DNA from 2 places in the Actinoplanes sp. CA-252034 genome. Region 1 is predicted to be linked to the other one. Evidence: predicted binding sites of a transcription regulator. Region 1 holds the regulator's gene; the other holds the start of a gene.
The links. Region 1 encodes HrcA, which represses chaperone genes, less so after heat shock. Its sites were predicted from a motif close to GGTTNGCACNCTCNNNNNGAGNGTGCNAACC; they were not measured.

Region 1 (15,228 bases):
CCCTCGTCTGCCGAGAGCGAGCGGAGTAGTGCGTTCGGGCCGGTGGGGGCGGCGTTCACCCGTGTGCCCGCTGGGCCGGCGCGGTCCGGCGACTGGTCCGGGGTCTACGGCTCTGCCTCTGCCGACCGGCCCGGTGTCTATGGCTCGGGTCCCACGGAGAGGCCCGGGGTCTACGGTTCGGTGTTCGCTGACCGATCTGTCGGTTATCGTCCGGTCTCCGGGGCGAGGGCGGGTGCCTACGGCTCGTCCGCCGGGGAGCGTGCGGATGCCTACGGCTCGTCTCCCGAGGAGCGGGCGGGCGTCCCTGGTTCTTTCGCTGGGGAGCATGCGGGTGCCCATGGCTCGTCCGCCGGGGTGCGGGCGGGCTCCTATGGCTCGTCCGCCGGGGTGCGGGCGGGCTCCTATGGCTCGTCCGCCGGGGTGCGTGCGGGCGCCTATGGCTCCTTCACCGGGGAGCGTGCGGATGCCTATGGCTCGTCTTCCGAGGAGCGGGCGGGCGTTCCTGGCTCTTTCGCTGGGGAGCGGGCGGATGCCCGTGGCTCTCTTGCCGGGGAGGAGGCGGGGGTCTACGGCTCGTCGCCGGAGGAGCGGTCCGGTGCTCGTGAGCAGGGCGCCGACGAGCGGTTCGGTGCTTTCGGGCCCGACTCGGACGTGCGTTCCGGTGGACGGCCGGGCGGTTATGAGCCGGGTGACGGGGCCGGTGGGTACACACCGAGCGCCGCGCCGCTGACCGGTGGGTTCACGCCTGCCGCCATGCCGCTCGGCAGCGGTTATGCCCCGATCGTCTCGCCGGAGCCGTCCACGCTCGGATACGAGCCGGAGATGTCGGCTGACGGCATGTCGGAGGTCCCGGCTGTCGGGTATCCGGGGTCGTATTCGCGCGGGGTCTCCGGAAGCGGCTCCTCGGCCGGTGCCGCGGGACACGGCGACGAGAGCCAGCGGCGGGTGCGCTCGACCGTGGAGCCGGCGGTGGAGGAGCCCAGGGGCAACCACGCGCCGATCCGGCGAGCGTGGGCCGACGAGCTCGACGTGCGGCAGCAGATGGCTCGCCAGGCGGCATCCCGTCGGTACGAGTGAGCTCAACATCGGCTGAGTTCAACATCGGCTGAGTTCAACATCGGCTGAGTTCAACATCGGCTGAGCTCAACATCGGCTGAGCTCAACACCGGCTGAGCTCAACACCGGCTGAGCTCAACACCGGCTCGGCGGCCGTCCGTCCTCGATGCAGCGCGGTGGCCGCCTCAGTCGCCTGACTGGATTTCCGCGTGCGTGGGGGCGGCAGCCGCGGGGGAGACGTCACTGAGTCGGATCAGGCCGCCCACCTGATGCCTGCCGTTCGGCGGGCCGCTTCGGTGCACGCGTGGCGATCCGCTATCTGATGGGAGACCTTTGACACGTCACTCACGGCTGTCAGCTCGCGAGCGGGACGACGTTGTGCGGCATCTTCGGGGCGCGTAGGGCGTACCAGAGGAGGGTCGGGCTTGAAGGAAAACGAAACCGGGCACCGTCACGAACCGTGAGGTCCGGCGGTGCCCGGGTTTGTCCGAGCCGGCCCGCCTCGAAGGCGGGCGTGGGCCATCAGCCGCGTCCGTGCGGCTGTGACCTGATCCAGAACGAGCGGATCAGGCGGACAGCGCGGCGATCTTCTTGGCGATGGCCGACTTGCGGTTGGCCGCCTGGTTCTTGTGAATGACGCCCTTGCTGACGGCCTTGTCCAGCTTGCGCGAAGCGTCACGCAGCAGCGCGGTGGCCGACTCGACGTTGCCCGAGTCACTCGCCTCGTGCAGCTTGCGGATCACGGTCTTCAGCGAAGACTTGACCGACTTGTTGCGCAGACGGGCCTTCTCGTTCTGCCGGTTGCGCTTGATCTGGGACTTGATGTTCGCCACGCGACAGCCTTGTCCTGACTAGTTCGGAAGAAATGGTCTCAACGAGTGGTCACTGCGCGGCCGTCTCGAAGCCGGCGGCGAGGCCGGTGCGGGAGACAACTGCGTGTCACCACACGCGAGGAACCAGGTTACCAGCATGCCAACGAGCCGCCAAAACGGCTCCGGCTTCAGCGGCGGAACCAGCGTCGCCGGACGGGAGCGCCGTCCCATCCGCGGCGCTCGGCGAGCCAGGCCAGCGCCTGCTCGCCGCTGAACCGCTGATGCTGACGGCTGTGTGGCGACGCGCTGCCCGGGCCGTCCCCGGCACGGGTCAGCCAGTACCCGGCCAGCGCGGCCAGCGCCCCGTCCACCCCCTCGTCAGGGGCGCCCCAAGCACGCAGCACGGCGTCGGTGTCCAGGCCGCTGGCGTACGCGCTGACCAGCAGCGTCACCGTGTCGAACCAGGGTGCGCCGAGACACGGCCACGTCCAGTCGCACAGCCAGGCCCGGCCGTCCCGGTCGACGAGCACGTTGTCGACCCGCAGATCGCCGTGGCACAGGCCCTCCCCGGCGGTCAGCGGAGGCAGCGCGCGTTCGAGTCTCGCCAGGTCGGCGAGCCGGTGCGGGGCGATCGTGGACAGGGCCGGCTCGGGCATCGGCGCACGGCGGGCGGCGATCAGCGACCACCAGGACATCTCGTCGCGCAGGATGTCCGGAAGCGCCGGCACGCCGATCTCGAGCAACGGCGGCGACGGATACGCCAGTGCGGTCGCCGCCGCCGACCAGGTCCGCAGGGTCGCGTCCAGGTCCTCCTGTGACCATGGCAACGCCGGGATCCGCCCGTCGATCGCGGGCAGGCAGAGCACGAACCAATCGGAATCGGTCATGGTCCAGAGGGGGCGGGCGGCGGTCACCTCCGGGGGCAGGGCCGTGGTGAGGGTGGCCTCACGGGCGTACCACTGGGACACCGGGTCGTTCAGCGGCGCCGCCTTCGCGAACACGCTGGTCCCCGCCTCGGTCTCGAGCACGGCGGCGAAGGACCGGGTGAAGCCGCCGCCTGCGCTGCGCGCGGCCGAGACCGGCGATCCGAGACGCAGGCCGATCGCTTTGCGCAGCCCGTCCGGCAGGTCGGACCAATCGGGGCGTACGGCCGTCGCGTCGTACGGAACATCGGGCAGAGTGATCGGCCGCATGACTCCATCCTGCCGCCCGCGAAAACGTCGTACCCCACTGGCAGGATCGCAGCATGCGAACCGACGATTTCTGGGCGGTCATCGACCGCGCGACCGCCGACCGGCCGGCCTCGCCCGCCGAGGTGGCCGAGCGTGCCGTCGCCGATCTGGCCTCGCGCGATCCGGAGGAGATCGTCGCGTGGGGCCGTCACCTCGACAAGGTGATGGTCGCCTCCGGCACGGAGGACCTCTGGGCGGCGGCCTATCTGATCAACAGCGGAGCTGACGAGGCCGGGTTCGACGCCTTCCGCGGCTGGCTCATCGCGCACGGCCGCAAGGCCGTCGCCGCCGCCGTGCAGAAGCCGGACGTGCTGGCCAACGTGGTGGTGATCAAGGAGGCGGCGGACACCGGCGCGGTCTTCGAGGCCGAGGAGGTGCTCGGCATCGCCGCCCGGGCCCATGAGGAGGCGACCGGTCAGCCGCTGCCCGTGGAGGAGCGGCCGTCCCACCGTCCCCTGGTGGCCGATCTGTGGGATTTCGACAACGAGGACGAGATGCGGCGTCGTCTGCCACGCCTGGCCGCCCTGTTCCTGGAGCCACCGGACTGAGCTTCCCGCGTCCCGGCCGGCGTGCCGTCTGCTGGGAAGTGGGTCGAGCCCGCGGTCGCGGAGCGGCGAGACTCGCGGCATGAGTGATGAGTCGGGGACGATCGCCGCGGTCAGCCGAAACGGTGCCTACACCTTCACCAAGCCCAACCGGGACGAGATCGTGCTGGTGGCGGGCCTCGGTGTGGAGGGTGACGTGCACGCGGGGGTGCACGTGCGGCACCGCCATCGGGTGAAGGTGGATCCCACCCAGCCGAACCTCCGGCAGGTGCATCTCATTCAGGCCGAGCTGTTCGACGAGGTCGCGGATAAGGGCTTCGAGGTGCCCGCCGGCGGGCTCGGGGAGAACGTGACGACCCGCGGCCTCGACCTGCTCGGCATGTCGCCGGGCACGATCCTCCGCTTCGGCCCGCCGGGCGGCGTGGGGAACGGCGGGCCCGGTTCGAGCAGCGTCGGGACCGGGGCTGCCGGCTCGAAAGGGGTGGCCGACGGTGCTGCCGGACCGCCTGGGGTCGCCGACGGCGACGCCGGGTCGGGTGGTGGGAGCGACGGGCGGGTGGCCCTGGCCGGAGTGCTCGCGGCCGCGGAGGCGGCCACCCTGGACGAGGCGACGGCGCGGGCCGCGGCGGCCGTGGCGGCGGCGGCCGGGCGTGATGCCGGTGACGATCCGCGCCCGGCGGTCGTGCTGGCCGGGCTGCGGAATCCGTGTGTGCAGATCAACGGGTACCAGACCGGGCTGTTGAAGGAGGTTCTGGCGCAGGACGCCGACGGCAACGTGGTTCGCAAGGCCGGGGTGATGGCCGTCGTGCTGCGGGGTGGGGTGATTCGCCCCGGGGATCCGGTTGTGGTCGAGCCTCCGCCGGGTTCGCCCGTGCCGCTGGAACGGGTGTGATCGGACCTGCCCTTCCGGGCGTGGGACGATAGGGGGCGTCGGCCGTTGAGTCGGCGCCCGCAGCCAAGCCCGAGAAGAACGGAAGACCGTGCCTGGACCGCTCGACCCCGGCGTGAACGTGATCGGATCGACCGATCCCAGCCGCATCCGCAACTTCTGCATCATCGCCCACATCGACCACGGCAAGTCGACGCTGGCCGACCGGATGCTGCAGATCACCGGGGTGGTCGACCCGCGCCAGATGCGCGCGCAGTACCTCGACCGGATGGACATCGAACGCGAGCGCGGCATCACCATCAAGTCGCAGGCCGTGCGCATGCCCTGGACCGTCCGGGAGGGCGACAAGCAGGGCGACACCGCCGTTCTGAACATGATCGACACCCCGGGGCACGTCGACTTCACCTACGAGGTGTCCCGCAGCCTGGCCGCCTGTGAGGGCGCCGTCCTGCTCGTCGACGCCGCGCAGGGGATCGAGGCGCAGACCCTCGCCAACCTGTACCTGGCGATGGAGAACGACCTCCGCGTCATCCCGGTGCTCAACAAGATCGACCTGCCGGCGGCGCAACCCGAGAAGTACGCCGAGGAGCTGGCGAAGCTGATCGGCTGTGAGCCGTCGGACGTGCTCCGGGTGTCCGGTAAGACCGGTGTCGGCGTGGATCACCTGCTGGACGAGATCGTGCGGCAGTTCGTGGCTCCGGTCGGTGACGCGGCGGCTCCGGCCCGCGCGATGATCTTCGACTCGGTGTATGACGTGTATCGCGGCGTCGTCACGTACGTCCGCGTGATCGACGGCCGGATCGAGGCCCGCGACAAGATCAAGATGATGTCGACCGGCGCCGTGCACGAGCTGCTGGAGATCGGTGTCGTCTCGCCCGAGATGGAGAAGGCGACCGCGCTCGGGGTCGGTGAGGTCGGCTATCTGATCACCGGCGTGAAGGACGTGCGCCAGTCGAAGGTCGGCGACACGATCACCGGCAACATCCGGCCTGCGAAGGAAGCGCTCGGCGGCTACAAGGAACCGCAGCCGATGGTCTATTCGGGTCTCTACCCGATCGACGGCTCGGACTATCCGGCGCTCCGTGACGCTCTGGACAAGCTGAAGCTGAACGACGCGGCGCTCACCTACGAGCCGGAGACGTCGGCGGCCCTCGGGTTCGGGTTCCGTGTCGGCTACCTGGGCCTGCTGCACCTGGAGATCATCGGCGAGCGGCTGGAGCGCGAGTTCGGGCTGGACCTGATCTCGACCGCGCCGAACGTGGTCTACCAGGTGTTCACCGAGGACGGGAAGGACTCGATCGTCACCAACCCGAGCGAGTTCCCGACCGGCAAGATCGCCGAGATCCACGAGCCTGTGGTGAGAGCCACAGTTCTGGTGCCGAACGAGTATGTGGGCGCGGTCATGGAGCTGTGTCAGAGCCGCCGAGGCAGCCTGCTCGGCATGGAGTACCTGTCCTCCGAACGGGTGGAACTGCGCTACACACTCCCGCTGGCCGAGATCATCTTCGACTTCTTCGACCAGCTGAAGAGCAAGACCAAGGGGTACGCGTCACTCGACTACGAGCCCTCCGGCGAGCAGGTGGCCGACCTGGTCAAGGTCGACATCCTGCTGCACGGTGAGCCGGTCGACGCCTTCAGTGCGATCGTGCACAAGGACAAGGCGTACACCTATGGCACCACCATCGCCGCCAAGCTGCAGAAACTCATCCCGCGGCAGCAGTTCGAGGTGCCGATCCAGGCGGCCATCGGCAGCCGGGTCATCGCCCGCGAGACGATCCGGGCGATCCGCAAGGACGTGCTCGCGAAGTGCTACGGCGGTGACATCAGCCGGAAGCGCAAGCTGCTGGAGAAGCAGAAGGAAGGCAAGAAGCGGATGAAGATGGTCGGCCGTGTGGAGGTTCCACAGGAGGCCTTCATCGCCGCGCTGTCGACGTCGGACACCGGTGACACCAAGGGGACAACCAAAAAATAGGGCGGTTTGATTTCTCGGGGCGTCGGGAACTCTGGGGCTCGACGGACGCAACCAACAAGCTCCACCCCCGAGGAGGATCCCGATGGAACTCACCCTTACCGGCATCATCGTCGCCCTGATCGTCGGCCTCATCATCGGTGCTCTCGGCCGCCTGGTCGTGCCGGGCAAGCAGAACATCCCGCTGTGGCTGACCCTGGTCGTCGGTGTTGTCGCCGCGCTGCTGGGCACCGTGCTGGCGCGGGCGCTCGGCGTGGCCGACACCAAGGGCTTCGACTGGATCGAGCTCTTCTTCCAGGTCGTCCTGGCCGCGATCGGTGTCGCCCTGGTCGCCGGCACCCGTGGCCGTCGCCACCTGACCCGCTGACGCGCGGTCTGACCAAACGCGAGAAGCCGGCCCCAGCGATGGGGCCGGCTTCTCGCGTTCTTCGTCTTCCGGGTCGCCGATAGAGGACCGGCCGGGGCGAAGGGTGTACGGCCCCAGCGGACGGCCGACCTCACGAAGGGGTACGGGCCGGCAGAACCCGGCCCGGTAGAAACCCGGCCCGGTGAAGAAGTACGGCTTGGCAGGAGAGCCCGCTGGGCGAAAGCGAGCGGCCCGGCAGCGGGGTCGGTCGGGCGGAGCCGGAGGGTGTGGCGGTCGCGGGAATCAGTAGCGGAACTTGTCGCGGGCGCTGCGCCGGTTCACCCAGGCGGGTAGTTCGCCCTGGTGCTCGTGGTGCGGTGCGGGATCGGTCACGGCGCCGCTGTTGCCGACCGGCCTCAGCGTGACGACCAGGCCTTGGACGAGGCGGTCGTGCCGCAGATCCCGGTACGCCATCGCGACGAACACGTGGGTGCCGTCCGGCCGGGACAGGGCGCAGTAGACCGTGCCGTCGCCCTCGGTGCGCAGGGCCCGCCGTACCGCCGCCCGGTCGTCTGAATGAACCAGATCGTCCAGGGCGGTGAGCGGCGGCAGGTCGCCGCCGCCGGTCAGACGTCGCAGGCCCGGGCTGGCATAGCGGATCCGGTGGTCGGAGTCGACGACCGCCATGATCTCCGCGGTGTTGCCGGTGACGGCCCGCAGGTAGAGATCGCTGTCCCGCCGGCCGACCGCCTCGACCAGGGTGATCCGGTCCAGGGCCAGGGCGGTCTCCCCGGCCAGCACCTCGAGCGCGTCGCGGCCGGCCGTCAGGGCCTCCCGCCGCCCGGTGATGACGAGGGCGCCGCCGCTGGGCCGGGCCACCGCGAGCGGTTCCAGCCGGAGCGGGCAGATCAGGGTGCGCTCGTCCGCGGCGGCCGTGCCCGTCCACCAGCTGCGGGTCCCGGCGTCGGCGGGCGCCGCCGGCAGGCCCTCCGAGGACAGCCGCCCGTCGTCGGTGGCGAGGATCACACGGCGGACGCTGCCGGTCGGGAGGAGCCGGCTGACCGCGGCGCGGACCGCTCTCTCGACGGCCGGCGCGTCGGCGGCCGCCACCAGCGCGGTGTTGGCGGCTCGTAGTCCACGTTCCCGGGTGAGGGCCTGACTGTGCTGCTGGACGGCGTCGGCCAGCCGGGTGATGGTGAGCAGCAGGGTGATCGCGCCGGTGACCGCGATCACCACGCCGTTGCGCACCGGCCCGGAGAGGGCCTCGATGATCAGCACGCACGGCGGGGTGGCGGCGGAGAGGGCGAGCAGGATGGTGTCGCGGAACCGCCACGGCGACAGCCGGGCCGGCCGTGGCTCGGTCAGCCCGGTCATCGACGGGTGCAGCGCGGACAGCCCCCACGCGAGGTAGAGCAGCACGTAGGCGGACTCGGCGGCCGGGCTCTCGCCGCTGAGCGGATAGAACACGTCGCCGGCCAGCATGCCGGCCGAGCCGGTGACGAGCAGGATCGCGGCGACGTTGCGGTGGTCGGCGGCCACCAGGCGCACGGCGACGCCGAGCAGGAGCAGATCGCCGATCACATCGGCCGGGGAGACGGTCTGGAAGCGGGTGTCCACGCTGATCACGAAGACCCAGACGACGAGCATGCCCGCGCAGGCGAACGCCACCAGGTCGATCAGGCGGGCCCGGTCGACCAGGAGCGCGCCACCCCGGGTGAACTGCAGCAGGCTCAGCGCGACGAGGGCGAACATCACCAGGTAGGCGGTGTCGGCGAAGGGCATCCGGTCGTACGCGTAGAAGACGTCGCCGATCGCCAGGGTGGCCACCGCGCCGGCCAGGAGCAGCCAGGGCGCACGCCGGGCCGGGCGGTGCCGGTGAACGCCCCACAGGATCGCGCCGGCGCTGCCCGACCCCAGCAGGATCCACTCGATCGCCCTCAGCACGACCTACTTAGTACCAGGGTGGTTGCGCAGTGTCCATGTGGATGTATACGTAGCGCTACCACTCTCGGGCATGCGAGACATTACGGCTAGTCACCGATACTTCCAGAGTTGTCTCAATGGAACACCTCCGCGACGACCTTCGCTGTACCGGCTCCGCTGCCGTCCGTGACCGGCTGCCACTTTCCCTCGGGTGCGTGCCATTCGAGATCACCGAAACGTACCCGTTCGAGACCGGTCGCCGAGGCGTGCGAGACCAGCCAGTGCGCGAACCGCCACCCGACGCTCGCGTCGGCGACCTCGACCGTGAGGCCGGCCGCCTCGGCGCTGCGGGCCTGGCCGGTGAGTTTCTTGCCCCAGTCCAGCTGGAGGCTGCTGAACAGCGCGGCGGCCGCCTCGGCGCCGCGCACCGCCGGAACGTCCGGCACGACGCACTCCACGGCGCCGGTGGCACGGCCGGTCAGCGCGGCGGCCAGCACCTTGGACTCGTCGGCCCACTTCTCGTAGGCCTCCGGGTAGGCGGACCGCTGCACCCGCTGGGCGGCGTCGGTGACGCGCATCTCCTCCCAGCCCTTGACCTTCTTGAGAGCGGCGTAGAACCTGCCGGCCGAATAGCGCGGGTCCTTGATCTGCTCGACAGTGCCCCACCCCTGGCTGGGCCGCTGCTGGAAGAGGCCGACCGAGTCGCGGTCGCCACTGTCCAGATTCTCCAGTTTCGACTCCTGGAAGGCGGTGGCCAGCGCGACGACGATCGCCTGCTCCGGCATGTTGCGCCGGACACCGATCGCGGCGATGGTCGCCGCGTTGGCCATCTGCGCGGTGTCCAGGGTGACCTGACCGTCGGCGCGGACCGTGCACTCGGGACCGAGCACGGGCAGCGTGATCGAGCCGGCCAGATTGTTGATCAGGACGACCACGCCGGCCACCACGGCCACGGACAGCAGGGCGATCAGGCCCACGATCGGCTTCGCGCGCACCCACCCCTCCTCTGCCGCCGGACGCCAAGCCTAGACAACGAGCGCCCGTGGCCCGGCGTCACTGTGGCCGGGGGCACCCGACCGGGGCGGTCAGTGGATCCAGCTCGGATCGCGCTTCTCCCGAGCCGCGGCCACGCCCTCCCGGCCCTCGGCGGACTTGAAGTATCCGGCCGAGCGGTGCGCGAGATCGGCCAGGTCGGCCCGGATCGAGTCGGCCCTCGTACGCCGCAGAAGTTGCTTGGTGCCGGCGAGCGCGAGCGGGCCGCCCCGGACGAGCGAGGCGCAGTAACGCTGCACCGCGCCGTCCAGATCGTCGTCCGCGACGGCCGCGGTGACCAGGCCGATCTCGGCAGCCCGGGCGCCGTCGAAGACGTCACCGGTCAGATAGAGGTCGGCGGCGGCCCGGGGCGACAGCCGCGGCAGCACGGTGGAGCTGATCACCGCGGGGATCACGCCGAGCCGGACCTCGGTGAAGGCGAAGGTGGCCGACCGCACGCAGACCGCGATGTCGGCGGCGCCGATCAGGCCGAGGCCGCCGGCCCGGGCCGGCCCGGCGATCCGGGCGATCACCGGCTTGCCGAACTCCCAGAGCACGGCCAGCACGTCGGCGAGCATCTCGGCGGGCAGCCGGTCACCGGGACCGGCCGCGGCGGTCTCCTTCAGATCGACGCCGGAGGAGAAGACCGGGCCCTCGTGGGTGAGAACCACCACACGGCTCTCCGGGTCGGCGGCCGACGCGGCGAGCGCGTCCAGCAGCTGCCCGAGCAGCGCGGTGGAGAGCGCGTTGCGGTTGGCGGGGTTGTCGATTGTCATCGTGGTCACGCCGGCGGCGGTGACGGTACGGACCAGATCCATGCCGGAACTGTAAGACGTGCACACTTGACGGATGGCCGGCGCACTCCCCGATGGCGAACCCGTACCCACCGACGGGTCCCTCCCCGACGAAGCCACCCGCGAGGTGGGCAAGAACGGGTTCGCCGTCTACGTGCACGTCCCGTTCTGCGCCAGCCGCTGCGGGTACTGCGACTTCAACACCTACACGGCCAGCGAGCTGGGCGGCGGGGCGAGCCGCGACGAGTACGCGGAGACCGTCCTGGCCGAGCTGGCCCTCGCGGCCCGGGTGATCGAGCCCGGCCCGGTCGACACCGTCTTCGTCGGCGGCGGCACACCCACCCTGCTCGACGCCGGTGATCTGGGCCGGATCCTGGAGGGCATCGACCACACCTGGGGGCTCGCCCCGGGCGCCGAGGTGACCACCGAGGCCAACCCGGAGTCGGTCGATCCCGCCTACCTACGGCAGCTGCGGAGCGCCGGGTTCACCCGGATCTCGCTGGGCATGCAGTCGGCGGCCGACAACGTGCTGCGGGTGCTCGATCGCAGGCACACCGCCGGCCGTGCCCCGCAGGCCGCGATCGAGGCGCGGGAGGCCGGCTTCGAGCACGTCAACCTGGATCTGATCTACGGGACGCCGGGGGAGAGCCCGGACGACTTCGCGCGCTCGCTGCGGAGCGTCGTCGACGCCGGCGTGGATCATGTGAGCGCCTACGCCCTGATCGTCGAGGACGGCACGAGGATGGCCGGGCGGATGCGGCGGGGCGAGCTGCCCTACCCGTCCGACGACGTGGCCGCCGACCGTTACCTGGCCGCCGAGGCGGCGCTCAGCGAGGCCGGCTTCGGGTGGTACGAGGTGTCCAACTGGGCGCGGCCGGGCGGGGAGTGCCGGCACAACCTGCTCTACTGGACCGGCGCCGACTGGTGGGGACTCGGGCCGGGCGCGCACAGCCACGTGGGCGGCGTGCGCTGGTGGAACGTCAAACACCCGTCGGCGTACGCGAAACGCCTGGCCGAAGGGATGTCGCCGGGGCAGGCGCGGGAGCTGCTGACCGACGCCGACCGGCACATGGAGGACGTGATGCTCCGGGTGCGGCTGCGGGACGGCATCCCGCTGGACCGGGTCGACGCCACGGGCGCCGCGCAGGCCCTGGCCGACGGGCTGTTGGAGCCGGGGGCGTACGAACAGGGGACGCTCGCACTCACCCTGCGGGGCCGGCTGCTGGCCGACGCGGTCGTCCGCGACGTGCTGTAAAGGCCGGTCTGACCCGTCCGGCCCCGAAATCCGAGGCCGGTACGTACTTTCGATCATCGCGCTGCGACCGCCCGCGACGTAGACTGGCACTCTATTAGCGGGAGTGCCAGCAGGGGGAGGGGTCATATGAGTCTGGATGACCGCAAGCTCGAGGTGCTCCGGGCGATCGTCGAGGACTACGTCGAGACCCAGGAGCCGGTGGGCAGTAAGGCTCTGGTCGACCGGCACAAGCTCGGCGTCTCCCCGGCCACTGTCCGCAACGACATGGCGGTGCTGGAGGAGGAGGGCTACATCCGGCAGCCGCACACCAGCGCCGGCCGGGTGCCCACCGACGCCGGCTACCGGCTCTTCGTCGACCGGCTCACCAAGATCAAGCCGTTGAGCCCGGCCGAGCGCCGTGCCATCGAGCGGTTCATGGTCGGCGCCGTCGACCTCGACGACGTGGTGCACCGCACCGTTCGCCTGCTGGCCCAGCTCACCCGCCAGGTCGCCGTCGTTCAGTACCCGAGTCTGTCCCGCTCCACGGTCCGCCACCTGGAGCTGGTGCCGATCTCCACCACCCGTCTGATGCTCGTGATGATCACCGACACCGGGCGGGTCGAGCAGCGGCTCGTGGAGATGCCCGGCCCGGTCGCCGACGGCGAGGTGTGGGAGCTGCGACTGCGGGTCAACGAGAAACTGGCCGGGCAGCGGCTCGCCGACACCCCCCTCCTCGTGCAGAAACTGGTCGAGGAGTCGGCCCCCGAGCGCCGCGCGTCGATGACCTGCCTGGCGTCGGTTCTGCTGGAGACTCTGGTGGAGCGGAGTGAGGAGCGCCTCGCCCTGGCGGGTACTGCCAACTTGACACGCGGGGGTGTGCTGGACTTCCAGGGCACGCTGCGGCCCGTTCTCGAGGCTCTCGAGGAGGAGGTCATCCTTCTGAAGCTCATCGGCGATCTGGAGCCCCGGACCACCCGGGTCCTGATCGGTGACGAGAACCAGATCGACAACCTGCGGTCGGCGTCCGTGGTGAGCAGCGGTTACGGACCGGGTACCACGATCGTCGGGGGGCTCGGCGTGCTGGGCCCCACCCGGATGGACTACGCCGGCACTATCGCTACCGTTCGTGCAGTGGCACGCTACGTTGGCGACCTGTTGGCACAGAATTGACGGATTCGCGCAGACATTGAGGACTCCAAACCCCGTGGCCAAGGACTATTACGGAATTCTCGGTGTGAGCCGGGAGGCAACCGACGACGAGATCAAGCGCGCCTACCGCAAACTCGCTCGGCAGTACCACCCGGACGTCAACCCGGATCCGGAAGCGCACGAGAAGTTCAAAGAGATCAACGCGGCGTACGAGGTGCTCTCCGACGACCAGAAGCGGCAGATCGTCGACCTCGGCGGCGACCCGCTCGCGCCGGGCGGCGGCATGCCCGGTGGAGCCGGTGGCGCCGGCCCGTTCGTCGGCTTCCAGGACATCATGGACGCGTTCTTCGGCACGGCCGCGGGCGGTGGCTCCCGTGGCCCGCGCCCGCGCACGCGTCCCGGCGCCGACGCGATCCTCCGGCTCGAGCTCGACCTGGTGGAGACCGCCTTCGGGGTGGAGGCGCCGATCACCGTCGACACTGCGGTCCTCTGCACCCAGTGCTCCGGCGCCGGCACCGCGCCCGGCACCCACCTGTCGACCTGTGAGGTCTGCTCCGGCCGCGGTGAGGTCCAGTCGGTGCAGCGCACCTTCCTCGGCCAGGTCGTGTCGTCCCGTCCCTGCCAGAACTGCCAGGGCCACGGCACGGTCATCCCCAGCCCGTGCCCGACCTGCGCCGGTGACGGCCGGATAAGGACACGCCGCTCGCTCACCGTCAAGATCCCGGCGGGCGTCGAGGACGGCATGCGGATCCGCCTGGCCCAGCAGGGCGAGGTCGGCCCCGGCGGGGGTACGGCCGGCGACCTGTATGTGGAGATCCACGAGCGGCCGCACGACGTCTACTCCCGCAAGGGCGACGACCTGCACTGCCGCGTCACCCTGCCGATGACGGCGGCGGCTCTCGGCACCCGGATGACCATCAAGACTCTCGACGGCGAAGAGAACATCGAGGTCAAGCCGGGCACCCAGCCCGCCAGCACGCTGCGCATCCGGGGCAAGGGCGTCCCGCACCTGCGTGGTCAGGGTCGCGGCGAGCTCTTCGTGCACCTCGACGTCAAGACGCCGACCAAGCTCACCGCCGACCAGGAGCGGATGCTCCGTGACTTCGCCAAGACCCGTGGGGAGGACGTCGCCGAGCTGAGCAAGCAGGGCGGGTTCTTCAGCCGCATGCGGGACGCGTTCAACGGTCACTGATCACCTGCGCTGATCACCTGCGCTGATCACCTGCGCTGGTCATCTGGGCGCTGATCAACTGTGCGCTGGACGCCGGGTGTGCCACCTCGCACACCCGGCTTCCTCCTGCTCCGATCATTCCGCGGGGAGAGGTCGGGCGGGAGCCGCCGGCTGGGTTGCGTTCGGTAGCGTTCCGGGAATGTCCGCGCCGCTGTTCCTGGTCGAGAGCCTGCCCACCGGATCGTCGTTCACCCTCGACGGGCCGGAAGGGCATCATGCCGCCACCGTGCAGCGGCTGCGTGCCGGTGAGACGTTGATCCTCGCCGACGGCCGCGGCGGCACCGCGCGGGCCGAGGTGACCACGGTCGGGCGCGGCAGCGTCGACCTGGCGATCCTCAGCGTCGCCGGGGAGCCGCCCGCCGACCCGCGCCTGGTCGTCGTGCAGGGCATCGCCAAGGGCGACCGTGGTGAGCTGGCCGTGCAGGCGATGACCGAGGTCGGCGTGGACGAGATCGTGCCGTGGGCGGCGTCGCGGTCGGTGGCCCAGTGGCGTGGCGACCGGGGAGCCAAGGCCCGCGACAAGTGGGCGGCGACCGCTCGGGAGGCCGCCAAGCAGGCCCGGCGGTCGTGGCTGCCGGTCGTCGGCGGGGACCCGGACTGCTCGACCAGGCAGGTCGCGGCCCGGTTGTCGGCGGCCTCGGGGGCGTTCGTGCTGCACGAGGAGGCCACCGAGCGACTGACCACGGCCGAGCTGCCCGACTCCGGAGACGTCGTGCTGGTCGTCGGCCCGGAGGGCGGTGTCAGCGACGCCGAGCTGGAGGCCTTCCGCGAGGCCGGGGCGATGCCGGTGCGCCTCGGGGCCGAGGTCCTGCGTACCTCGACCGCCGGCGTCGCCGCTCTCGCGGTGCTCGCCACCCGCCTCGGCCGCTGGTGACGGTCGATGGGATCTCCCGGCTGTCCGCTACGGGCGGCGGGCCAGGGCCGCATAGGTGTGGACGGCGAAGTCGATCGTCGGGCCGTGGGCCTCGATGACGGCGATGGTGTCGTCGATCGCGGTGTCGCGCCGGGGCTCGTCG
Region 2 (15,228 bases), 1.8 Mb from region 1:
CAAGATCGTCTACACCGCGCCGGAGGGCTTCTCCGGAACCGCCGCGTTCACCTACACCATCCGGGACGACAGCGGGCAGACCGCGACGGCGGACGTACGGGTGGAGGTCGCCAACGCCGCACCCGTGCCGGCCACCGAGACGGCGAGCACCGACCACGCCACCCCGGTGATCATCGACCCGGCCGGACACTCGACCGACCCGAACGGCGACACCCTGACCGTCTCCGGTACCACCACACCCGCGCACGGCACCGTGGTGCTCGACGACGACGGCACGCTCACCTACACCCCGGACACCGGATTCCGCGGCGTCGAGACCTTCGGGTACACGGTCAGCGACGGCCGGGCGAGTGCCACCGGGACCGTGACGGTCACCGTCGCCAACGCCGTGCCGGTCGCCCGGCCCGACACCCTCACGGTCTCGTCGAACGCACCGACCACCCTCGACGTGCTCGCCAACGACACCGACCCGAACGGCGACACCCTGACCGTCACGGTCGACGTCGCGCCCTCCGCCGGCCAGGCCGAGGTGCTCGGCGGGACCATCACCTACCGGGCGCCGAACGGATTCCACGGCGCCGACTCGTTCGGCTACACGGTCTCCGACGGCCACGGCGGCACGGCCCACGCCGTCGTCTCGGTGGTCGCCGTCGACATGCCGCCCCGGGCCCATCCGGACGCGGCCGGCACCGGCACGAACGGCACGGTGACGATCAGCGTCCTCGCCAACGACGACGACCCGAACGGTGACGAGCTGACGATGACGGCGACGACCGCCCCGGGCCACGGGACGCTCGAGACCACCCCGGGCGGCGTGGTCACGTACACCCCGGCCACCGGGTTCTGCGGCACCGACGTGTTCACCTACACCGTCGCCGACCCCGCCGGGAACACCGGGTCCGCGACCGTGGTCGTCACCGTCGCCAACGTGGCGCCGAACGCGCTCGACGACCGGTTCACCGTGCGGTCCGGTGTGGCCACCACCTTGAACGTGCTGGCCAACGACACCGACGCGAACACCGGTCAGGTGCTGAGCGTGCTCCGGGCGCAGACCCCGGCGCACGGCGCGGCGACGATCACCGACGGGCGGCTGGTCTACAAGCCGGACGCGGGATTCGCCGGCGCGGAGACCTTCACCTACGAGCTCACCGACGAGCTCGGGGCCACCGACGCGGCCGTCGTCACCGTGACGGTCTCCGGGCTGCCGGTGGCCGCCTCCGACTCGGCCGCGACACCCTCCGGGAAAGCCGTGGACATCAACGTGACCGGTAACGACAGCGACCCGGACGGCGGCCGGCTGACCGTCGTCCGCACCGCGCAGCCGGCACACGGCCGCGTCGCGGTGAACGCCGACCGTACCGTCCGGTACAGCCCGGCCTCCGCCTTCCACGGCATCGACACGTTCACGTACACCATCGAGGACGCCGCCGGAGACACCGCCGACGGCAAGGTCACCGTGGTCGTGGGCAACGCCGCCCCGGTCGCCGCGGCGGACGTCGCCGCGGTGCAGAGCGGCCGGTACGTCGACGTGGACGTGCTCGGCAACGACAGCGACCCCAACGGCGACCAGAGGCTCGGCGTCGCCTCCGTGGGCGAACCCGGTCACGGCACCGCCGCCGTCACCGGCGACAGGATCCGGTACACGCCGCGGAAGGACTTCGCGGGCACCGACGAGTTCACGTACGAGGTGAGCGACGGCGAGGGCGGCAAGGCATCCGCGGCCGTGACCGTGACCGTGACCGATCACCTGCCGATCGCCGTCGCGGACCGGGGGACCACGCCGTACCAGCGGGCGCTCGCGATCCCGGTGCTCGACAACGACGTGGCTCCGGAGGGACCGCTGGCCCTGGTGTCGATCGGCACACCCGACCACGGCACCGCGACGGCCGACGGCGACCAGATCGTCTACACCCCGGCGGACGGCTTCTCCGGAGTCGCGACCTTCGAGTACCGGGCCCGGGACACCCTCGGGCAGAGCACCGGCTCGACCGTGACGGTCACCGTCTCCCCCGCGCCGCACGCACCGGACAAGGAGGCGGTCACCAAGCCGGACGAGCCCGTCGTCATCCCGCTGCCCACGGTCGACAAGAACGGCATCGGGATCACCGTGACCGAGGTGGGCGAGCCGGCGCACGGCACCGTCCAGCTCAACCCGGACGGCACGTTCACGTACACGCCGGACAAGGGCTTCACCGGCACCGACTCGTTCACCTACGAGGCCATGGACGCGGACGGCAACCTGACCACCGGAACCATCACGGTGACGGTGGCCGGGGACGGGGCGGGCATTTCGCCGAGCGCGTTGAAGGACCGCTACACCGTCGAGGCGGGCGGAACGGTCACCTTCATGCCCACGGCGAACGACAGCGATCCGAACGGCGGCGACCTGACCCTCGTCAAGATCAGCAAGCCGGACCGGGGCACGGCGACCATGACCGACCTGACCGTGACCTATGTGGCGCCCACCGGCTTCACCGGCACGGAGACGCTCGGCTACACGATCCGGAACGGGAACGGGAGCACCGCGAAGGCGACGATCGCCATCCGGGTCACCGCCGCCGCCACGGTGGAGCTGCCGACGACCGGCGCCGACCTCGTCCCGGCCGCGTCCGCGGGCGTCGCCGCGATCGTCATCGGTGGTGTGCTGGTGCTGCTCACGGCCGGTCAGCCCGGCCGCCACCGCCCCGGCCGCCACCGCAGCTGAATCGAACGGACAGCAAAGGGGCGGGTCGCTCGCGCGGCCCGCCCCTTTGTCACGACTGGACTCAGAAGTCCATGTCACCGCCGCCCGGGCCGCCGGCCGGAGCCGGGTTCTTCTCGGGCTTGTCGGCCACGACAGCCTCGGTGGTGAGGAACAGCGCGGCGATCGACGCGGCGTTCTGCAGCGCCGAGCGGGTGACCTTGGCCGGGTCGATGATGCCCGCGGCCAGCAGGTCGACATACTCACCAGTCGCGGCGTTGAGGCCCCAACCCGCTTCGAGGTTGCGCACCTTCTCCGCCACGACGCCGCCCTCGAGGCCGGCGTTCACGGCGATCTGACGCAGCGGCGCGTCGAGCGCGACCCGGACGATGTTGGCACCGGTGGCCTCGTCGCCGGACAGGTCGAGCTTGTCGAACGCGTACTTGCCGGCCTGGACCAGCGCCACGCCACCACCGGGGACGATGCCCTCCTCGACGGCCGCCTTCGCGTTGCGAACGGCGTCCTCGATGCGGTGCTTGCGCTCCTTGAGCTCGACCTCGGTGGCCGCGCCGACCTTGATCACCGCAACGCCGCCGGCCAGCTTGGCCAGACGCTCCTGCAGCTTCTCACGGTCGTAGTCGGAGTCCGAGCGCTCGATCTCGGCGCGGATCTGGTTGACCCGGCCCTGGATCTGCTCGGCGTTGCCGGCACCGTCGACGATGGTGGTCTCGTCCTTGGTGATGACGACCTTGCGGGCCTGGCCCAGCAGGGACAGGTCGGCGGCGTCCAGCTTGAGGCCGACCTCCTCGCTGATGACGGCGCCACCGGTGAGGATGGCGATGTCCTCCAGCATGGCCTTGCGGCGGTCACCGAAGCCGGGGGCCTTGACGGCGACCGACTTGAAGGTGCCACGGACCTTGTTGACGACCAGGGTGGCCAGGGCCTCGCCCTCGACGTCCTCGGCGATGATCACGAGGGGCTTGCCGCCCTGCATGACCTTCTCCAGGATCGGGAGCAGGTCCTTGACCGCGGAGATCTTGCTGTTCGCGATCAGGATGTAGGGGTCGTCGAAGACGGCCTCCATGCGCTCGGCGTCGGTCATGAAGTACGCCGAGATGAAGCCCTTGTCGAAGCGCATACCCTCGGTGAGCTCGAGCTCGAGGCCGAAGGTGTTGCTCTCCTCGACGGTGATGACGCCTTCCTTGCCGACCTTGTCCATGGCCTCGGCGACCTTCTCGCCGACCGTGGTGTCAGCGGCCGAGATGGAGGCGGTGGAGGCGATCTGCTCCTTGGTCTCCACGTCCTTCGCGAGCTTGCTCAGCTCCTCGGAGACGCTGGCGACGGCGGCCTCGATACCCCGCTTGAGGGCCATCGGGTTGGCGCCGGCGGCCACGTTGCGCAGGCCCTCACGAACCAGCGCCTGAGCCAGGACGGTCGCGGTCGTCGTGCCGTCACCGGCGACGTCGTCGGTCTTCTTGGCGACCTCCTTGACCAGCTCGGCGCCGATCCTCTCGAAGGTGCCCTCGAGCTCGATCTCCTTGGCGATGGATACACCATCGTTGGTGATCGTGGGGGCGCCCCACTTCTTCTCGAGAACCACGTTGCGGCCCTTGGGACCGAGGGTCACCTTGACGGCGTCGGCGAGCTGGTTCATGCCGCTCTCGAGGCCGCGACGGGCTTCCTCGTCGAATGCGATGATCTTGGCCATACGGCGTTGTCCTCCCGGACATCCGCGGCGCCGGGCCTCGTCGGCCCCGCTCTCCGCATGTTGAGGAAAGTCTGCGGACGCCACCACCTGGCGAAGGTGACGTCCTCAGGCCGAGCCGGATAGCCCGCGACGACCGGCTCCGTGCCCCGATGCCGATGGCGGCATCGCAACCGGAACCCCACCGTCCCGACCTGCTGGCACTCAGCATGCGCGAGTGCCAATCACTTGTTTAGCACTCTCCGATGGCGAGTGCAAGAAACCCCATCTTCCCGCGAAACCCCGGGAGTGGCCGCCGTTTCGGCTAAGGATCTTGCAAGCCCAGCTCAGGAGGGCTGTCGGCGGTCTCCGGCACCACCGGGCGGGACGTGACGAGCACCGCATCCGACCAGCCGACGATGCCGGCCGCCGCCGGCACCTCCGGGCAACCGCCCATCCGAGGACCGGCACAGCAGCACCCCGGAACGGCGTGGTGGCGGCGAGACCCGGCAGGACCGACATCACCGCGAGGATCACGGGACCGACGATCAGGAGAATCAGCGGCTCCGGCGCGACGTCGATGTGACAGTGCCCGGATCTGCGACATCATCCGTGCGCTCGGGTTCGCGACAACCCGGTTGCCGAGCCGGTGGACCGGCGGTAGTGATGAAGGCATGGAGAACTGGGACGTACGGCGAGTGACCCCGGATGACGCCGGGCGCATGCGGGCGCTCCGCCTGGAGATGCTGGCGGACAGTCCGCTGGCGTTCCTGGAGACCCTGGCGCAGGCCGCGGCACGGTCGCACGAGAGCTACCGGCAGCGGATCCGGCAGTCCTCCGAGGGGCCCGACACGGCCCAGTTCATCGTCGACCCGGGTGGGCCGCTGATCGGGCACGCCGGCGGGACCACGGTGCCCGGCGAGCCGGGTTGCACGGTCATCTTCGCGGTCTACCTGACCCCCGCCCACCGGGGTGGCAAACTGCTCGGGCAGCTCGTCGAGGCGGTCGCCGACTGGTCGGCGGCGGCCGGGCGGGACGAGCTGATGCTGGAGGTGGTCTGCGGCAACGAGCGGGCCGTCCGGGCGTACGAGAAGCTGGGTTTCACCGACACCGGGGTGCGCCTGCCGCACCCGACCGTCCGCGTCCTCACCGAGCTGCAGATGCGCCGGCGGGTGTGAGATGGCCGGGCGCGGGTGGCACGTGACGCGGACGACGTTGACCGCGGTGAACGGGACGACCCTCGCCGGGCTGTTGCTCGCTCTCGGCACCGGGACGAGGGTGCGGCGGGGACGGCACGGCGTGCTGATCGCGGAGAACTTCCGGTTCCGGATGCCGGCCGGCTCCTGTTTCACGGTCGGCTCGGTGATCATCACGAACCGTCCGGCCGAGTGGCTGCTCGCCGAGGAGCGTGCCCGGCTGTTCGCCCACGAGTGCCGCCACGCGAGCCAGTACGCGTTCTTCGGCCCGCTTTTCTGGCCCGCCTACTGGGTCGCCTGTGGCTGGTCGATCGCGTTGACGACGTCCTACGGGGTGCGCAACTGGTTCGAGAAGAACGCGGGGCTCGCCGACGGCCACTATCGGGACGACATACCGCTGCGGCCGTGGGTGCTCAAGGTCTTTGGTCGGGAGGACGGACGCACAGCGCCTCCGGGCACGTAGCCAATGGGTCAGCGCTGGATCGTTGGGACCCTCGGAGATTGTCGCCAAGCTCTGGTGAGGGGCCTCGTACGGCGTCGCATCCTCCCGCAGAGAGCATCCTGCCCATCCGGAGATCGGAGTGCAAGTCCTCGGAGGAGGTAATTCTGACAACCGGCTGATCGTCGGTGACGGTCAGTGAGAGTTGGTCACGAATTGGTGACCTTCGCCCGGCCGGTCGGGCGACCCGGCGCGTGTCAGCCGAGCAGCCCGGCCTCCCGGGCGCCCCGCAGCGACGGCTTGATCGTGTGGGTCGGTCCAACCTGGCCGGCCACCGCGTCGAGCGTCTTCAGGCCTTCGCCGGTGTTGTAGACGACGGTCTCCTTGGTGGGGTCGAGCCTGCCGCTCGCCACCAGCTTCTGGAGCACCGCCACGGTGGTGCCGCCGGCGGTCTCGGCGAAGATGCCGGTCGTCTCGGCCAGCAGCCGGATGCCCGCGCGGATCTCCTCGTCGTTCGCGTAGTCCATCCACCCGCCGGTGCGCTTGACGGCCTCGATCGCGTACGGCCCGGCGGCCGGGTCGCCGATGTTGAGGGACTTGGCGATGCCGGTCGGCTTCACCGGGGTGATCACGTCGGTGTCGGCGTGCAGGGCGACCGCGATCGGGTTGCAGCCCTCGGACTGGGCGCCGAAGACGGTCCAGCCGCCCTCCGGGGCCTCGGCCAGTCCGATCTCGACCAGCTCGCTGAACGCCTTGTCCACCTTGGTGAGCAGCTCGCCGGAGGCCATCGGGATGACCACCTGGGCCGGAATGCGCCAGCCCAGCTGCTCGGCCACCTCGTAGCCCAGCGTCTTGGAGCCCTCGGCGTAGAACGGGCGGACGTTCACGTTAACGAACGCGGTGTCCTCGAACTCGTCGGTCTCCACGAGCTCGCTGCACAGCCGGTTCACGTCGTCGTAGGAACCCTCGATGGCGACCAGCTCACCGCCGTACACCGCGGTCGTGATGATCTTGCCCTGCTCGAGGTCGGCCGGGATGAAGACGATGCTCGGCACACCGGCCCGGGCCGCGTGGGCGGCGACCGAGTTGGCCAGGTTGCCGGTCGAGGCGCAGGAGAACCGGTTGAAGCCCAGCTCCTTGGCCGCGGTGAGGGCCACCGAGACGACCCGGTCCTTGAACGAGTGCGTCGGGTTCTGCGAGTCGTCCTTGACGTAGAGCGGGGCCTCGATGCCGACCGCGGCGGCCAGCTGCGGGGCGGCCACCAGCGGGGTCAGACCGGGATCGAGGGTCACCCGGGTCGCCGGGTCCTGGCCCGCCGGCAGCAGAGCCGCGTAACGCCAGATGTTCTGCGGGCCCGCCTCGATCTGGGCCCGGGTCACCCGCGCGAGCGCCGCCTCGTCGTAGGCGACCTCGAGCGGGCCGAAACACTCGTAACAGGCGTGCTGCGCGGCGAGAGGATACTCAGCGCCGCAGGCACGACAGACGAGGCCGCGAGCGGGCGAGGTGGAGGCGGTGGAGGGTACGTCGACGACAGACGTCATTAGAGTTTCCTCTCATCTTTCCCCGCGGCGACCTGCCGTAACGGGGACGGAATTAGCACCTGCCACGCGCGGCTCGTCATCGAGAATCGCTGCGCGGTGGTTGCCGGGGCTTCGTCGGGCCGTATCCCTCTGCCCCTCTGGATGAGGTATTCAGTTGTTTCCAACACCTTACGACGAGATCCCGCGAACGCCACAGGAAGTTCCCGAGGTGTGAGCGACCTCCTTCTCCCCCGGCCGGTCGGCCTCACCCCCGCCGGTCGTCCTCACTCCCGGCCGGTCGTCATATCTCGGCGAGGCAGGAGATCTGGGTGCCGACCGGGCGGTAGCCGAGACGGTTGTTGACCGCGAGCATCGGCGCGTTCTCCTCGTCGTTGCTGGTGTAGGCGGTGCGTACACCGGAGGCTGCGGCCCGGCGCAGCGCTGCCGTCTTCACCAGGTGGGCCAGGCCGCGGCCGCGATGAGCCGGGACGGTGGCGGTCATGTCCGACCACATCCGGTCGCCGTCACGCAGCACCAGCGAGAACGACACGATCTCGCCGTCGGCCACGGCCGCGGTGCTGGCGTCCCGGTCCAGGCCCGGTTCGTCCCAGATCTCGTAGCGCCACAGCGGATAGGGCGTCGGCTGCGGCGGGGTCTCACCGGGCTCGTCGGTCGCGGCGGCCACATCCGCCTCGTACAGCGCCTTCTCCGCCAGCTCGCGCAGCCGCACCATCTGGATCCCGGCCGGCGCGGGAAGGAACGGCCGGTCGCCGAACCCGGTCAGATCCAGGGCCGAGAAGCGCATCTCGCGGGACGGCTCGAACCCGTGGGCGCGGGCGAACCCGACCGCCTCCGGCGCCGCCCAACTGCTCGCCCGGCACACCCCGATCGACCGCAGGTGGGTGATCGCCTCGGTGAGCAGGGCCGAGCCGATCCCCCGGCCTCGGCGCCGTGGGTGCACCTGCAACGCGATCCGGCCGAAGCCGGCGTCCGCCGAGCGGGTGTCCCGGAAGGCCGAGACCAGGCCGATGATCTCGCCGTCGCGCTCGGCCAGCAGGTGGATCCGGTTCCCGCCGGGTGGTGGATCGGCGAACATGCGGCGGGTGGAGGCCTCGCCACGGACCAGATAGGGATGGACCGCGGCGCGGAGCGCGGCCGCCGCGGCGGCGTCGTCGGGGTGGGCCGGGCGGATCGAGAAGTCAGCCGTCACGGCCGCCATGCCATCGCGCGCCCGCCCCGGCCGTCAACCGAATTGACGCCGCCGGGGCGGAAGCACTGTCAGGAGGTGACGTCCTTGCGGGTGAACCGGTAGAACGCGATGCCCCAGAACAGGGTGGCGTAGACCACCGCGGAGATCGCGCCCTTCGCCAGGTCCTCGGTCTGCACCGGTGTGGAGAGCAGGCCCATCCAGGCGTCGGTGTAGTGGGTCGGCAGCCCGTTGCGGATATCGCCGAGCGCGTCGATCTGGTCCAGGATGCTGGACAGGATCCACAGCAGCACCGCGCCGCCGACCGCGCCCAGCGCCGCGTCGGTCAGCACCGACAGCAGGAACGCCAGGCCGGCCACCACGAGCAGGGTGGTGGCCAGGTACGCGCAGATCCCCAGCAGCCGCAGCAGCCCCTCACCGGGTGGGATCTCGGCGGCGATCGTGCTGCCCATCGGGGACCAGCCGTACCGCAGCGTGCCGACGAGCAGACTGGTGCCGACGAGCAGGATCAGGGCCAGCAGCGAGTATCCGGCGGCGACGGTCAGCTTGACGCCGAGCAGCCGGGCCCGCGGCACCGGGATCGCCAGCAGGTAGCGCAGACTGCCCCAGCTGGCCTCGCTGGCCACCGTGTCGCCGAAGAACAGTGCGACCACCACGACCAGCAGGAACCCGGCCGACACGGCGAGCCCGAAGAGTGCGAAGTTGAGCCCGCCGGAGGTGGCCAGGTCGGCCATGCTGCTGAACGCGCCCCCGCCGTTGCCGTCGTCGTCGTCGCGGCCGCCGCCACCGAACTCGAAGGCGGCCAGGACGATCAGCGGCAGCAGCACCATGAAACCGAGCGCCATCTGGGTGCGCCGGCGGGACGCCTGCCGGCGCACCTCGGCCCAGATCGGCATGGTGCGCGACGGCTTGTAGCCGGACGCGGCTTCCAGGGTGGTCATCGGTCCCCACTTCCTCGCGAGTTGTCGCCGACCAGGGACAGGAACGCGTCCTCCAGGCGGCGGCGCGGCACCAGCCGGTCCACCCCGATGCCGGCCCCGACCAGGGAGGCGACCACCTCGGAGCGGGCCGTCCCGTTCATGTCGACGATCAGGCCGTTGGTGCCCTCGGTCGTGACCGAGGCCACACCCAGGTCCTGGAGGACCCGGGTGGCGGCGGGCACGTCGGAGACGTCGAGCTGCACCGACGGGGAGTCCCCGACGATGTCGCTGACCGGGCCGGATGCGACGATCCGGCCCTTGTTGACGACGACCGCGTGGGTGCAGGTCTGCTCCACCTCGGCGAGCAGGTGGCTGGAGACCAGCACGGCCCGGCCGTCGGTCGCGTACCGCTGCAGGACGCGGCGCATCTCGGCGATCTGCGGCGGGTCCAGGCCGTCCGTCGGCTCGTCGAGCACCAGCAGCTCCGGCAGACCGAGCATGGCCTGCGCGATGGCGAGCCGCTGCCGCATGCCGTGGCTGTACTTGCGGGTCTTGCGGTGGATCGAGTCGCCCAGACCGGCGATCTCCAGGGCCTCCTCGAAACGGGCGTCCGCCCACGGGCGGCCGGTGGCCTGCCAGTACGCCTTCAGGTTCTCCTCACCCGAGAGGTGCGGCAGGAAGCCCGGGCCCTCGACCAGCGCGCCGACCCGGGACAGGATCGGTGCGCCCGGGACGAGCCGGTGCCCGAAGACGTAGATCTCCCCGGCCGTCGGCTGGGTCAGGCCCATCAGCACCCGCAGCGTGGTGGTCTTGCCCGCCCCGTTCGGGCCGAGCAGGCCGACGACCTGCCCGCGCTCGACCGTGAAGTCGATCTCCTGGACCGCCACGAACCCGTCGCCGTACGCCTTGCGCAGCCCGTTCACCACGAGCGGGGTGTCCGCGTGCTCCTCGACCACGGCCACGTCCCGCCGCCGGTGCCGGATCCGGCTGACCAGCAGCAGCACCACCAGGCCGAGCAGGATCACGCCGATCACGCCGGCCAGCGCATACCACCAGAGGGTGCCGGGGTCGGCGATCGGCGTGCCGGTCAGCGTGGGCAGGGTCAGCGCCGGCTCCACCGCGACCGTGTACACGGCCGGCTGGGCGGGCGTGAGGAACGCCTGGTCGGAGGTGGCGACGGTGACCCGTACCGTATGGCCCGCCTCGATCTGCCGGACGATCGCCGGAAGCGTCACGCTGACCGGTTGGGCGGCGTTGACGTCGGCCGGCAGGCCGGTGAGCCGGATCGGCGCGACCAGGCCGGCGCTGAGCGTCGCCGACCCGTTGGCGTCGACGTCGTAGAGCTTCACGAAGAGGATCGCCTCGCCGGTCGGTGAGGCCGCCCGCAACCGCAGCGTGGGCGCGCCGGCCACCTCGACCGGCGCGGTCAGCGCCGCCGACTCGAAGACGGCGTGCTGGCCGGGCACGTCCATGGCGACGCCGCCGCTGAGCACCGAGCTGAGCCGGCTGGTGATGCCGGGCATCGACGAGATGGCGCCGGGATTGCCGTTCGGCGGGTTCGCGATCGGCTGCGCCTCGCCCCGCAGGGTGATCTCTGAGCTGCCGGTGCCGGTGAGCCCGGGGTACGACCCGGTGGAGTAGCCGTTGGTGACCAGGCCACGGTCGAGCGCGCTGAACCCGGCCACCCGGGAGAACGTGAAGTCGTCGCCCGGCGCGTCGCCCTCGCCCTTCAGGTAGTGATCGAGCCACTGGGCGGTGAGGAATTTCAGGCGGTCGGAGTCGGAGGCCGGGCCGGCGCCGCCGTCGTGGCCGCCGGTGAACCAGGCGACCCGCACCGGGGTCCCGGTCGCCGCGATGCCCTTGGCGTTGGCGTCCGCCTCGGAGAGCGGGAAGAGAGTGTCGACGGCGCCCTGGATGAGCAGAGTCGGCGCCTTGATCTTGTCGAGGACCGTGGCCGGGCTGGACTTGAGCAGCAGCGCCTTGGTCGTCTCGTCGGGGATGCCGGTGGTGGCCATCTGCAGATACGCCTTGCAGACGTCCTCGGCGAACCGGCCGCAGGCGGGATCGCCCTGCTCCTGAGGACGCCCACCACCCAGCAGGCCGAGCGCGGAGGCGCCACCGTTGCCGAAGAAGTAGCCGGCCCACGCCTTCTTGAAGACGCCACCCGGGACCAGCGCCTCGGTCAGGGAGTTCCAGGTGATCTGCGGGACGATCGCGTCGACCCGCTGGTCCTGCCCGGCCAGCATCAGGGCCAGCGCGCCGCCGTAGGACCCGCCGACCGCCGCGACCTTGGGATCGCCGGCGGCGTCGGTGACCACCTCGGGACGGGCGGCCAGCCAGTCGAGCAGCTTCTGCGCGTCCTTGACCTCGTGGTCCGGGCTGTCCAGGTGGATCTGGCCGGTGCTGCGGCCGAACCCGCGGGCGGTCCACGCGAGGACGGCGTAGCCGCGCCCGGCCAGTGACTCGGCGTCCTCGCGGACCGACTCCTTGGTGCCGCCGAACCCGTGCGCGAGCAGCACCGCGGGCACCTTGCCGTCACGGTCGGCCGGCAGGTAGAAGCGGGCGTCCAACTCGACGTCGGCGCCGGCGATCCGGAAGTCCTCGGTCGTCCAGGCGTCCGGCGTGGGACGGACCGCCCAGACGGCGGCGCCGGCCAGCACCACGAGAGCGGCGGCCGCGGGCAGGACCCGGCGCCGGGGAAGCCGGGAGAGCGCACGGCGCAATCCGGCGGTCAGGTCAGGCATGGCGCACACGCTAGCTCGATCCGACTGAGCGGTGCCTGTGAAACCTCTCAGCCGCCCGGCTACCCCGCTACGGATAGCGTTGACCCCCAGACCCACTCACCTTCGGAAAGGCGCGCCCGGTGGCCGATGACCTCACGCTGACCGTGACCCTGCGACCCGCCGCGCTGGACGCGCGCCGCGGCATCGTGCGGTTGCACCCCGAGGTGATGGCCGCGCTGGCCCTGCGTCCCGGCGACCCGGTGCGGCTGGCGGGAGCCCGGACCACCGCCGGGATCGTGGCCAAGGCCGAGTCGACGGCCGGGCGGGGCCTGCTCTACGCCGACGACCTGACCCTGGGCAACCTCGGTATGCGTGACGGCGGCCAGGTCACCGTCACCCCGGTCCCGGTGACGCGGGCGACCCGGGTGACGCTCACCGGGCCGGCCGAGGTGGAGGCGGTGGTCTCCCCCGAGATGCTGCGGCTGGCCCTGCTCGGCAAGGTGGTCAGCGCCGGTGACGACGTCTCCCTGCTGCCGCAGGACGTGCTCCCGGAGGCCGGGCACCGCCCGCTCGTCGAAGCGGCCCGGCGCAGCCTCGCCAACCGGGTCGGCTACGCCTGGACGAGCACGCTGCTCAGCGTGATCGAGGTGGCCGACGGCGACGCCTCGCTGGTCACCATGGACACGGTCGTCGCCTGGCAGGACGGCCCGTCCGCAGCCGCCCCCGCGGCCCGGCCGACGGTCTCCCCCGGCGCGCCCGCCTCGACCGACCCGGACGTGCCGCCGCTCAGCCTCGACGACCTTCCCGGCCTCCGCGCGCAGGCCAAGGAGCTGGAGGAACTGCTCGATCTCGGTTTCCACCACGGGGAGGTGCTGGCCAAGCTGGGCACCCGGGTGACGCTCGGCGTGCTCATCTCCGGCCCCTCCGGGTCCGGGAAGTCCGCGCTGGTGCGTGCGGTCGGCGCGACGGTGAACGCGAAGGTGCGCACGGTCTGGGCGCCGGAGCTGGCCGCCCTCACCAACAATGCGGCGGCGGCACGGTTGCGAGAGCTTTCCGCAGAGGTACGCGCTGAGCACCCGGCCGTGCTACTCGTCTCCGACGTCGAGGCGCTGGCCCCACGCGAGGAGCCCGGCCCGATCTCCACGGTGTTCCGTCAGGTGCTGGCCGACACGCTCGCCAACGGGACCGCGGTCGTCTGCACCACCAGCAGACTCGAGGCGGTGGACCCGTCACTGCGCGCCCCGGAGATGCTGTCCGTGCAGCTCACGGTGCCGCTGCCGGATTTGGCGATGCGCCGCGAGCAGTTGGGCGTGCTGACCCGCGGGATGCCATTGGCGGAGGACGTGCGGCTGGACGAGGTCGCCGGGCGTACCCCCGGGTTCGTCGCCGCCGACCTCGGCGCCCTGGCCCGAGAGGCCGGGGTCCGGGCCGCGCTCCGGCTGGTCGGCGCCGCCGAGGACTCCTCGGAGGTGGTCACCATGGCCGACTTCGAGGCCGCCCTCGACGTGGTCCGGCCGACGTCGATGGCCGAGTCCACGCTGGAGGTCGCGGCGGTGACCCTCGACGACGTCGGGGACATGGCCGAGGTCAAGCAGGTGCTCACCGAGTCGGTGCTGTGGCCGCTGACCTATCCGGACACGTTCGCCCGGCTCGGGGTGTCGCCGCCGCGCGGTGTGCTGCTCTACGGCCCGCCCGGCTGCGGCAAGACATATCTGGTCAAAGCCATCGCGGGTACGGGTAAGGCCAACGTCCTGTCGGTCAAAGGCGCCGAGCTGCTCAGCAAGTGGGTCGGCGACAGTGAGCGATCGGTGCGGGAGCTGTTCCGCCGGGCCCGGGAGGCGGCGCCCACGCTGGTCTTCCTCGACGAGGTGGACGCGCTGGCCCCGGCCCGTGGGCAGGGCACCGACGGCGGGGTCACCGACCGGGTGGTGGCCGCCCTGCTGACCGAGTTGGACGGTGTCGAGGACCTGCGCAACGTCGTGGTGATCGGGGCGACCAACCGTCCCGACCTGATCGACCCGGCGCTGCTGCGACCCGGCCGGCTGGAGCGGCTGGTGTTCGTGCCGCCGCCGGATGCCGAGGCCCGTACCGCGATCCTGCGCGCGTCGTCGAAGGCGGTGCCGCTCGACGACGCGGTCGATCTGGTGGAGCTCGGAGCCTCGCTCGACGGCTTCTCGGCGGCCGACTGCTCGGCGCTGATCCGGGAGGCGGCGCTGGCCGCGATGCGCGACTCGCTGGAGGCGACCACCGTGACCGCGGCGAACGTGGCGGCGGCCCGCTCCCGGGTCCGCGCCTCCCTCGACCCGGACCAGGTGGCGTGGCTGGCCGCCTACGCCGAGTCCCACCAGCCCTGACGGCCGGCCGCTTCGGCGATCGGCACGCGGCCCGTCTCCGCTCCGGTGGGAGCCGTACCGGTTCGCTCAGCGGCGGCGGGTGCGCGCCCGGGCCGAGCGCAGCCGTCGGAGGCGACCGACCAGGACGGGCTCCTTCTCCAGAGCGGCCGGGTTGTCGAGCAGGCCGTTGAGGAGCTGGTAATAGCGGGTCGAGGAGAGGCCGAAGGTGTCCCGGATGGCCTGCTCCTTGGCGCCGGCGTGCTTCCACCACTTGCCCTCGAAGGCGAGGATCTCCACGTCCCGGTCGGTGAGCGCGGAGGGCGGCCCGACGACCGGGCTGATCGGCTCCGCCACGCGCGGTGCCGGGATGTGCTGCTCCTCGACGGGCTGGTCACCGGTCGGTTCGGCGGCGGGCTGCATGGCGCTCCAGACGGCATCGGTGACCACGGATTTCACGAGCGATCCTCAGCATAGGACGCACCCGGGAACCCCGCAGACGCTACCCGAGGCGACGAGTCGACTACGG

Region 2: a site for HrcA is predicted at 4,581-4,611, ahead of groL (chaperonin GroEL). Genes of this name have one in related genera too.

Annotation. Positions count from the first base shown of each region.
Region 1 is NZ_CP191846.1:1,322,085-1,337,312, forward strand. It holds gene rpsT (30S ribosomal protein S20) at 1,623-1,889, opposite strand; gene ACQPZW_RS06110 (phosphotransferase) at 2,057-3,061, opposite strand; gene ACQPZW_RS06115 (DUF4240 domain-containing protein) at 3,115-3,648, shown strand; gene ACQPZW_RS06120 (MOSC domain-containing protein) at 3,728-4,537, shown strand; gene lepA (translation elongation factor 4) at 4,626-6,506, shown strand; gene ACQPZW_RS06130 (GlsB/YeaQ/YmgE family stress response membrane protein) at 6,589-6,870, shown strand; gene ACQPZW_RS06135 (diguanylate cyclase) at 7,153-8,793, opposite strand; gene ACQPZW_RS06140 (hypothetical protein) at 8,907-9,767, opposite strand; gene ACQPZW_RS06145 (enoyl-CoA hydratase-related protein) at 9,858-10,622, opposite strand; gene hemW (radical SAM family heme chaperone HemW) at 10,654-11,853, shown strand; gene hrcA (heat-inducible transcriptional repressor HrcA) at 11,980-13,002, shown strand; gene dnaJ (molecular chaperone DnaJ) at 13,037-14,173, shown strand; gene ACQPZW_RS06165 (16S rRNA (uracil(1498)-N(3))-methyltransferase) at 14,352-15,086, shown strand; gene ACQPZW_RS06170 (class I SAM-dependent methyltransferase) at 15,114-15,228, opposite strand, start outside.
Region 2 is NZ_CP191846.1:10,322,745-10,337,972, forward strand. It holds gene ACQPZW_RS46780 (Ig-like domain-containing protein) at 1-2,704, shown strand, start outside; gene groL (chaperonin GroEL) at 2,766-4,388, opposite strand; gene ACQPZW_RS46790 (N-acetyltransferase family protein) at 5,039-5,542, shown strand; gene ACQPZW_RS46795 (hypothetical protein) at 5,589-6,023, shown strand; gene thrC (threonine synthase) at 6,257-7,540, opposite strand; SAM riboswitch class I at 7,550-7,688, opposite strand; gene ACQPZW_RS46805 (GNAT family N-acetyltransferase) at 7,821-8,729, opposite strand; gene ACQPZW_RS46810 (ABC transporter permease) at 8,798-9,667, opposite strand; gene ACQPZW_RS46815 (alpha/beta fold hydrolase) at 9,664-12,390, opposite strand; gene ACQPZW_RS46820 (AAA family ATPase) at 12,510-14,723, shown strand; gene ACQPZW_RS46825 (DUF3263 domain-containing protein) at 14,790-15,122, opposite strand.